Regions from separate parts of the Peribacillus sp. NPDC097225 genome, predicted to be linked through region 2. Evidence: riboswitches for the same ligand, from Rfam matches in the RefSeq annotation. Region 2 holds a riboswitch; the other holds the start of a gene.

Region 1 (4,430 bases), on a different contig from region 2:
TGTTTTAAATGTACCCATCGTCTCTGGGACACGTTTTTTAGCAAGTAATGATCCAGCAACAGCAATCATGGCTATCATGGAAAAATAACGGCCAAACAACATGACCAAACCTGTGGAAATGTTCCAAAAAGGTGTATTATCCCCTAAGCCCTCGAAACCAGAACCGTTATTGGCTGCAGCTGAAGTAAACTCATATACAATTTGAGAGAGCCCATGGAAACCTGGATTTGAAATGGCCGATGTCCCCATCTGTGCCGTTAGTGCAATAGCAGATGGTACCAAAATGATTAACGGATGTAGAAGGATCGTCATGGCTATTAATTTCATTTCCGGCCCTTCAATTTTCTTACCTAAAAACTCTGGTGTACGCCCGACCATCAGTCCAGCAATGAATACAGCCAATATGGAATACATAAGAATGTTCATCGTGCCTACCCCATCACCGCCAAATACACAGTTCAGCATCATCATGGCCAGTGGCGCTATACTACCGAGCGGTGTCAGCGTATCATGCATATTATTAACTGAACCTGTAGTGGCAGCTGTAGTCACCGTTGTAAATAGGGCACTCTGAGCCATCCCAAATCGGACTTCTTTCCCCTCTAAGTTTCCACTCTCTTGTGAAAGGCCTATTGCCTCCAATCGGGGATTGCCATTTTGTTCACTAGCGTAATTCACACTTAGGAAAACAAGCATCATGAGTCCCATTGCTGAAAATAAGATCCATCCTTGTTTGTTATTTTTCGCCATATATCCGAATGTTAATGGAAGGGCAGCAGGAATGAGAAACATCGATAAAATCTCTAATACATTCGTAAATCCATTAGGGTTCTCAAATGGATGCGCCGAGTTGACACCGAAGAATCCACCGCCGTTTGTGCCAAGGTGCTTTATTGACTCCAATGCAGCCACAGGTCCTCTTGCAATATGTTGGGTGGCTCCCTCTAACGTAGTAGCCATTACCGTAGAACCAAGGGTCTGTGGTACCCCCTGGGATACCAGAACCAAACTGACAAAAATGGAGAGAGGCAGTAGCACCCGAGTGATCGAACGAATTAAATCTACATAAAAGTTCCCTAAACTCCTCTGACCGGTCAAACCCCTGAAAAAAGCGATGCATAAGGAAAGACCGGTTGCTGGTGTCGTGAACATCAAGAAGATGATGACAATCATTTGTGATAAATACGAAAGTCCGGATTCTCCGCTATAGTGCTGTAAATTGGTATTAGTAAGAAAACTTGCTGCCGTATTGAATGCCAATGACGGATCCATGTTGGCTATCCCACTTGGATTACCCGGTAAAACTCCCTGAAGCCGTACAATCATGTATGAGATGACAAACATGACTAAGTTACTTAGGAGTAATGCCTGTGCATATTGCTTCCAATTCATATCAAATGTCTTAATACCAGATATTTTAAAAATGCCTCGTTCTAACCACCCGAACATACGATCTTGCCTTGTGGTTTCAAAGGAATATACTGCCGCTAAATATTGGGCCAATGGTATGGCTAGGATCACTACCAAAAACAACACCACAATGATTTGTAAAAAATCCATTTACATTTCCTCCGTTATCGTTCTATTAATATTTCTCTGGGTATAATAAAGCGTGAATTAAATACACGGTAACCGCTGGGACAATAAGAATGAATAACATGTTCTACTCCTCTCCTTTTTTCGTTATAACTTTGTTACAAAATGAATGAATCCATAGAAAAGTAAAAAGGGTGTACCCATTAGAAAGATAGTTATAGCATCCATCCGAACCTTCCTTTCACTTTTTTAAAAATCTTTACAATTTACCTCCTTCACGATTAGTGGAGAAATTGGTGCCAAAAGAACACAAAAAATAGACCAATGCTTACTCCTTCTCCAATAGTCCGCATTGCATGGCTATCCTAGTTTCAATAGTGAAAAAAATGATTCACAATCCAAACAAGAATATTTGCAAAAGCAAACAGTATTAGTGGAGAAAAAGTACTCATTGGTCTACTTATCGCCCAGCAAGCTTTTCAGCGCTCTTTGCGATCTGTCTTCCAAGAAACCTTTTCATGTAATTATAGGCATAATAAAAAAGACCTACTGAAATGACAGGTTGCTATTTTGCTACAAACACAACAAAAAAGCCTCCTGGATCAAGGTGGTCTTATGACCTCCTTCGCTTTAGCCGACGAAGTTAGCTGACGGGTAGGATGGCGAAAGAGTTCACATCCCTTCTGCAAAAGCAGAATTAACCCCATAAATAATGGGTCCTCCGTTCTCAATTACTTGAGATTTGGCCGATATCAAATTGTTATTGATGAGCATATTCTACGCTCATCAGCAAACCTTTGTAAACCCCATTAAAATTCCATATATTCGCAAATAGATTCATATTCGACCATATACTTCTGTTTTTCTATATAAAAGTATTATTTACTCATTAATCCTATATATTTCTAATATTTTAATATATATACAAACTTGCATTGACAAAAACTTGAATCCGGCATTATGATGAATCCCATATACGATCGATGAAAAAAATCGGAGGCATTATGTTAAACCAAAAAAAGAAAATTGAAGCCGAAATTAGTGCAGCATTCATTAAATTCCAGCGTGATTTAATTGGCAGAGGGCCACAAGAAGTTAAAACCTACATCATTAATGACATGCTGATCACTCGTTTTAAAGGAGTCTTGACTGTCGAAGAAAAACACCTCGTCAGTCAGGATTCTGGAAAGAAGCTTGTAAAAAAAATGCGCTCTCTTCTACGTGAAATGTACAGTCAGGATTATGAAAAAATTGTCGAGGATCTAACAGGTTGTAAAGTCCTTTCTTCACACAGTGACATTAGTACCAAAACGGGTGAACGAATCGAAGTTTTCATAGTTGATAAGGATTTGGAGAAATACCTAGAAAATCTAAAATGAGTGGGGTGATTTAGTTGACATTGACTCAATTGGAAGAGCAGAAACATGGACAAAATTTCTGCTCTTCATGCTTTTATTATGACATCTCTAATGTATTTCACGCCTTCACCTTATCGGAAACGTGACTATTGGTTTCTTTTTATACTCATGTAAAAAAAGCAATCCCTTAATCTTACCGATTAAGGGATTAACATCATTTATACCTAAAAATCACTTGGCTAATTTGTTTTTCATTCACGTATTAAAGCCACAATATTTAAGGTTTTCTAGTAAAACTATAATACACAGCGTTACCAAACAAACAATCCAACAATCATGGCACTAAGCATGGAGACTGCCATTCCACTAAGCAATAGCTTCCAAACATTTCTTCCAATGATATTCGATTTCTCCTCGTCTAGAATCGAATTGAACGTTCCGTAAATCATGCCGACTGTACTAAAGTTTGCAAATGAGGTCAGGTACGTAACGGCCACAGCTACTGTATGCGGGGCCAAACCGCTAATCTGTGTTTTCAAATCGAGCAAGGCTACAAATTCATTCGTTGCCAGTTTGATTCCCATTAATTGAGCAACATACATCGTATCTTCCCAATTTAATCCAAACAAGAAAGCGAATGGACTAAAGATGACAGAGAAGATTTTTTGGATTGTTAATCCATCTACCGCAAGCCCTAAAATACCGTTAAGACTAGCCGTTAATGCGACATAGCCGATTACCATGGCCATAATGACGATCACCATCTTGACTCCAACTAGCATACTGTTTGAAATGGTTGAAAAGAAGTCTTTACGTTCCTCTTTTGTAGGAATATATACGACATCTTCCTCTTTACTGACAGTAACAGGATTTAACATATTGGCTATAAGCAAGGCATTTAAACAATTCAATGGAATAGCGACGAATACAAATTCAGCCGGAACCATGGATAAATACGCACCTATAATCGAACCGCTTATACTGCTCATACTCATAATTCCAAAGGTCAGCAAACGCTGATCCTTTAAAGAACTTAATTGCATCCTGATAACAGCGAGAGCCTCCGTATTTCCAAGAAACATCATCTGAATAGAAAAGAAGCTCTCCAGTTTCGGTAAACCGGACACTTTCGAAATGAGCCAACCGACTTTATCTATTATCCAGGTCAGTATGCCGAAATACGATAGAATATCAAAAAACGTAATAATGAAAATGATCGGCATCAACGCACTGAAAAAGAAATCCACTTGTTCGTTTGCCATAACAGAAGGAAAAACGAAAGAGATTCCTTCATTAGCACATGCAATCAACCAGGTGAAGAAAGTAGCAATCTGTTTAATGACCCATGTTCCGATGGTGGTCGACAACATGAACCATGTAATAATCAATTCAATGCCAAGCAACGTAAGAATGATTTTCCACTTCACGTTTTTTCTATTAGGTGAGCACAAGTATACGATACCCATGACAACCAATACCCCTAGAATATTCAATAAGAAATACATACGGCACCCTCTTCCTTTATCTTTTACTGTT
Region 2 (4,430 bases):
GCAAAATGCGGAAGCGGTCACACGACTTTTCTGGAAATTAATAGGATTATATTTTCTTAGTGTCTTAGTTTTTTCAGTAAGTGGATATTTTGGAATTGGTTCAGAATCATTTTCTAAAAATATTACGAAGATGGATGTAAGTGAATTTGAAACGGGAAAATTACTGATTGTAATTGGAAATATGATTGCAGGATTGTTTTATCCTTCTATTTATATCTTTTTAGCTTCTTTATTCTTTTGGGTAGTATTGGATATCCCATACATAAAAACCGTGATTGTTCAAATGATTACGCTTAGTTTGCACTTACTGGAGAAGGTTTTGTTAATTCCCCTTTTTGTTTTGATGGATATTGGGCATGATGCCAACCCCTTTTCACTTGGAGTCATCAGCCAGTACTTCATTCGAAGCGATTACTTTATTCATTTTTTTAGTGAAATCACCATTTTTCAAATTTTAATCATTTCTTTACAATATTATTATTTGAAGGTATATACGGAACGAAGCAAGGCCTTTGTCTTATCAATGATCATTCTATTTTATATTGCCTCGTGGTTTGCTAAAGCATTTTTAGCATATCTACAAGTTGGCGTATTCGTATAAGGCGGTGAGAAAAATGAAAAAGTGGAAATTAGCAGCCCTATCAGTAGCATCTTTGGCCTTGATATCGGGTAATATTTACTTGATTGAAAAAAAAGACAGTAAAGTGGAACGGACCGTTTTTACCGAAAGATGGACACAAGTTAAGAAAGATACCATAACTGAAACATTTCAAACAAAGGGAATCTTTAAACCGGCAGAAGAATATGATGTTTATTTTGATGCTAAAAACAATGATTTTCAGAAATTCCTGGTTCACGAAGGGGACGAGGTAACGGATGGAACATCCCTATTTGAATACACTACAACCGAACTGGATGCACTAAAAGATAATTTGGAAGCGGAAAAGGCCGCAACCGAAGGAGAAATCGTCGGAATTGATGAGTACATAAATAAGTTGAAAGCTTATCAAAGTGGTCTGGCCCTGGATTCAAACAAAACGGTTATCGATGAGACAGTAGAAAAGAACCTAAATATAGACATCACCACTTCTTCCTCAGACTTAATTAAAAGTAATATTGAGCAGGAGATGTACAAGCAGGAACTTGAAAAAAGTAGCTTGAAGGAAAAAGTGGTCATGCTAGAAGCACAATTAAGCTCAATTGAGATGCAAACCAATGCCGTGGAGACGACAAGTGAAGCGGATGGTGTCGTGAAGAAGATCAATAAAAATTTAACGAATCCGATTATTTCAATTGCTTCGACAGAAATGGCCATCGAAGGTTCCTTCTCTGAAGAAGAGTTAAAGAAGGCAGAGGTAGGGATGGAGATAAAAGCTAGTTCTCCTGATTTGAAAAAGAGATTGGGCGGAACCATCAGCCGTATACATCCTTATCCCAAAGAGGAGCCAACCCTAAAGGATGAAAATCGCTATACATTCGAAGCGGAAATTGTAACGGAAGCAGAGAATAAGGAAGCGCTATTAGACGGTTCAAAGGTCGACCTTACCGTTATAACGAATGTGAAGACGGGAGTCCCGACTGTTCCAACAGAAGCGATACATGAACGGAAGCAGCCGCATGTCTATAAAATGACCAATAAAGGGCATTTGAACCGACAATACTTTACAAAAGGGGCTCAAGCAAAAGGGAAGCAAGAGATGCTTAAAGGTCCAGCAGTGGGAGATGTCATCCTTTTAGAACCGAAAAAGGTAGTGAAGAACCACTCTTACTTCATTACCCCGCTCAAATTGGACAAGGTTCACTCTGCAACTTTTAAGAAACTATCCAAAAGGGAAAAAGTTAGATACATTTTACTAGGATTTTTGGAAAAATAATTTTCAGTTAAATCAAAAATGGCCATAATTTTTTTACTGTTAAAACTAATTACCTATTTAAACAATAAGTGTAAACCCACGTAGCACTCAATATTCTTAATCCCCTCTGTACTTTCGGAGTGTGGGGAAAGAAAATATATTTACAGATTAATATTTTTAGTATAATATTTTAATATAAGTTAGCTCGCTTAATCTTATAAAAAAGAACGGGGGAACCAATTTTGCGGATTATATTCGCTAGGGGTGAATTCAGAGATGAAAGGGCCATTGTGTTTCCGATTCCTAACCCGACAGCTAACCCCGTAAGCGTCTTCGAGGGAACATGTGTGAATAACACGCCAATAGGGAAAATGACACGTAGGGTGTCTTTTTTTTAAGCGTAAGGATAGAAGTTTTTCAATATACAGAAAAATTTTTCTCTTTTTATTAGTATCTTGTTTCCCTTACCGAGACAAATGTTTTTACATCAAAGACTATATGGAAGGTGAGGAAATTAAATGAAGAAATTCAAACTGAGTTTAGCAAGCCAAATATTCATTGGTTTAATTCTAGGAATTATCGTAGGTGCTATATTTTATGGAAGTGAGACGGCACAAAGCTATCTACAACCATTAGGTGATATCTTCCTACGTATGATTAAAATGATCGTCGTTCCAATTATCGTTTCTAGCCTTATTGTTGCAGTTGCAGGCGTGGGCGATATTAAATCAGTAGGGAAATTAGGTGCCAAGTCACTATCCTACTTTATAGTAGTAACACTAGTTGCAATAGGCGTAGGTTTATTATCTGCCAATATTATTCAGCCTGGCGCGGGCGTAAATATGGGTGAGCTTGAACAAACGGATATTTCCACTTATGTTGACACAGCAGAAACTAAGCAACACGAATCCTTTATAGATACAATCGTTCATATTGTCCCATCTAATCCGATTAAAGCAATGGTAGAAGGCGATATGCTTGCAATCATTTTCTTCTCAGTCTTGTTTGGACTAAGCATTGCAGCTATCGGTGAAAAAGGAGTACCAGTATTCCGTTTCTTCCAAGGTGCGGCGGAAGGTATGTTCAATCTAACCAATATGGTTATGAAATTTGCTCCGATTGGGGTATTTGCACTAATCGGTGTGACAATCTCTAAATTCGGTTTATCATCACTAATCCCATTAGGAAAGTTAGCCCTTTCCGTATACGGAACGATGATTTTCTTCGTAGTTGTCATCCTGGGGCTCATTGCAAAATTTGTAGGCTTCAGTATCTTTAAGTTAATTGCCATTTTGAAAGAAGAATTAATCTTAGCATTTTCCACAGCAAGTTCAGAAGCGGTTCTTCCAAGAATCATGGAGAAGATGGAGAAAGCCGGTTGTCCAAAACATATTACGTCTTTTGTTATTCCGACTGGTTACTCATTCAACCTAGATGGTTCCACATTATACCAAGCTTTAGCAGCCATCTTCATTGCTCAAATGTACGGCATACATCTAAGTGCTTATGAGCAAATAACGCTAATGTTAGTGTTGATGATTACCTCTAAAGGAATTGCCGGTGTACCGGGCGTATCCTTCGTTGTACTTTTAGCAACATTAGGTACGGTGGGCATCCCAATTGAAGGACTTGCCTTCATAGCAGGTATTGACCGTATCCTTGATATGGGTCGTACTGTAGTAAACGTTATTGGTAACTCTTTAGCAGCCATCGTTATTTCCAAGTGGGAAGGTCAATTCAACCCTCCTGCCGAAAAAGGAAAACTCGAACAGGCTTCTTAATATAAGTCAAAACTCCAGGGTGATTGCACTCTGGAGTTTTTTTGTATTCAGATGAAAGTCGAAAACAACTTATTGATGGACGATCCAGAAATGGGAGTCAGGGGAAAAGTTCATAGCCATAACGCTTTCATTAAATGAATCTTGGTGAAAGGTTTCCAAAACAGTCAGTTGGGCTTCTTCTAGGCAATCAAGGACTTCCTGCTGACTCGGGATATGGAGATAGGCCTCTTCTTGGTGAGACTTTCCCTTTGTGAAGATATCACCGAACTCATATAGCCGTTCATCCTGTTTACTATCACACCAAATCATTTCTTCCTGTTCCCAAAAATTAAGATACCTTTCATTACTGTCGCGAATCGGTGTGGTGAATAGGAAACGGCCTCCTGGTCTAAGTATGCGTTTGATTTCTTTCAAAGCGAGAATGCGGTTTTTTCGTTGAGGGATTTTCATTAAACCATGAAAGGAAAAGAGTGCATGGTCGAATGACGAGTCGTTGAAAGGGATTTCCGTGGCATTCCCAAGAAAGAATGGAATCTCCATATTTTCATCTTGTGAAAACTTCCGGGCTTCTTGAATCTTGGAGGGTGAAGGGTCCAGTCCGGTTATATGATGAAACCCATTCTTGTATAGAGCAAAGGTCGTCCTCCCTGTACTGCATCCAATATCAAGGATGGAGTCGGCTTGATGAAAGTATTTATCGAATGCAAATTTTTCGAGTTCCCAAAGACCCCAATTTTTTGATGAATCGGCGACAGCGTCTTCCTGCAAGTGATTGATGAAATCGTCTTTTTCTATT

Evidence for each region. A riboswitch is a leader RNA that binds a small molecule or an ion and turns the genes downstream of it on or off. The one in region 2 is predicted to bind cyclic di-AMP.
Region 1: linked by a shared signal. The riboswitch ahead of ACIQXH_RS07790 (potassium-transporting ATPase subunit F) and the one ahead of ACIQXH_RS19925 (cation:dicarboxylate symporter family transporter) in region 2 are both predicted to bind cyclic di-AMP.

Annotation. Positions count from the first base shown of each region.
Region 1 is NZ_JBIWDJ010000002.1:398,368-402,797, forward strand. Features, by position in the region: gene kdpA (potassium-transporting ATPase subunit KdpA) at 1-1,560, opposite strand, end outside; gene ACIQXH_RS07790 (potassium-transporting ATPase subunit F) at 1,586-1,660, opposite strand; cyclic di-AMP (ydaO/yuaA leader) riboswitch at 2,154-2,294, opposite strand; gene ACIQXH_RS07795 (Na-translocating system protein MpsC family protein) at 2,541-2,915, shown strand; gene ACIQXH_RS07800 (NupC/NupG family nucleoside CNT transporter) at 3,206-4,399, opposite strand.
Region 2 is NZ_JBIWDJ010000014.1:6,256-10,685, forward strand. Features, by position in the region: gene ACIQXH_RS19915 (hypothetical protein) at 1-601, shown strand, start outside; gene ACIQXH_RS19920 (efflux RND transporter periplasmic adaptor subunit) at 615-1,874, shown strand; cyclic di-AMP (ydaO/yuaA leader) riboswitch at 2,050-2,198, shown strand; gene ACIQXH_RS19925 (cation:dicarboxylate symporter family transporter) at 2,372-3,634, shown strand; gene ACIQXH_RS19930 (class I SAM-dependent methyltransferase) at 3,704-4,430, opposite strand, start outside.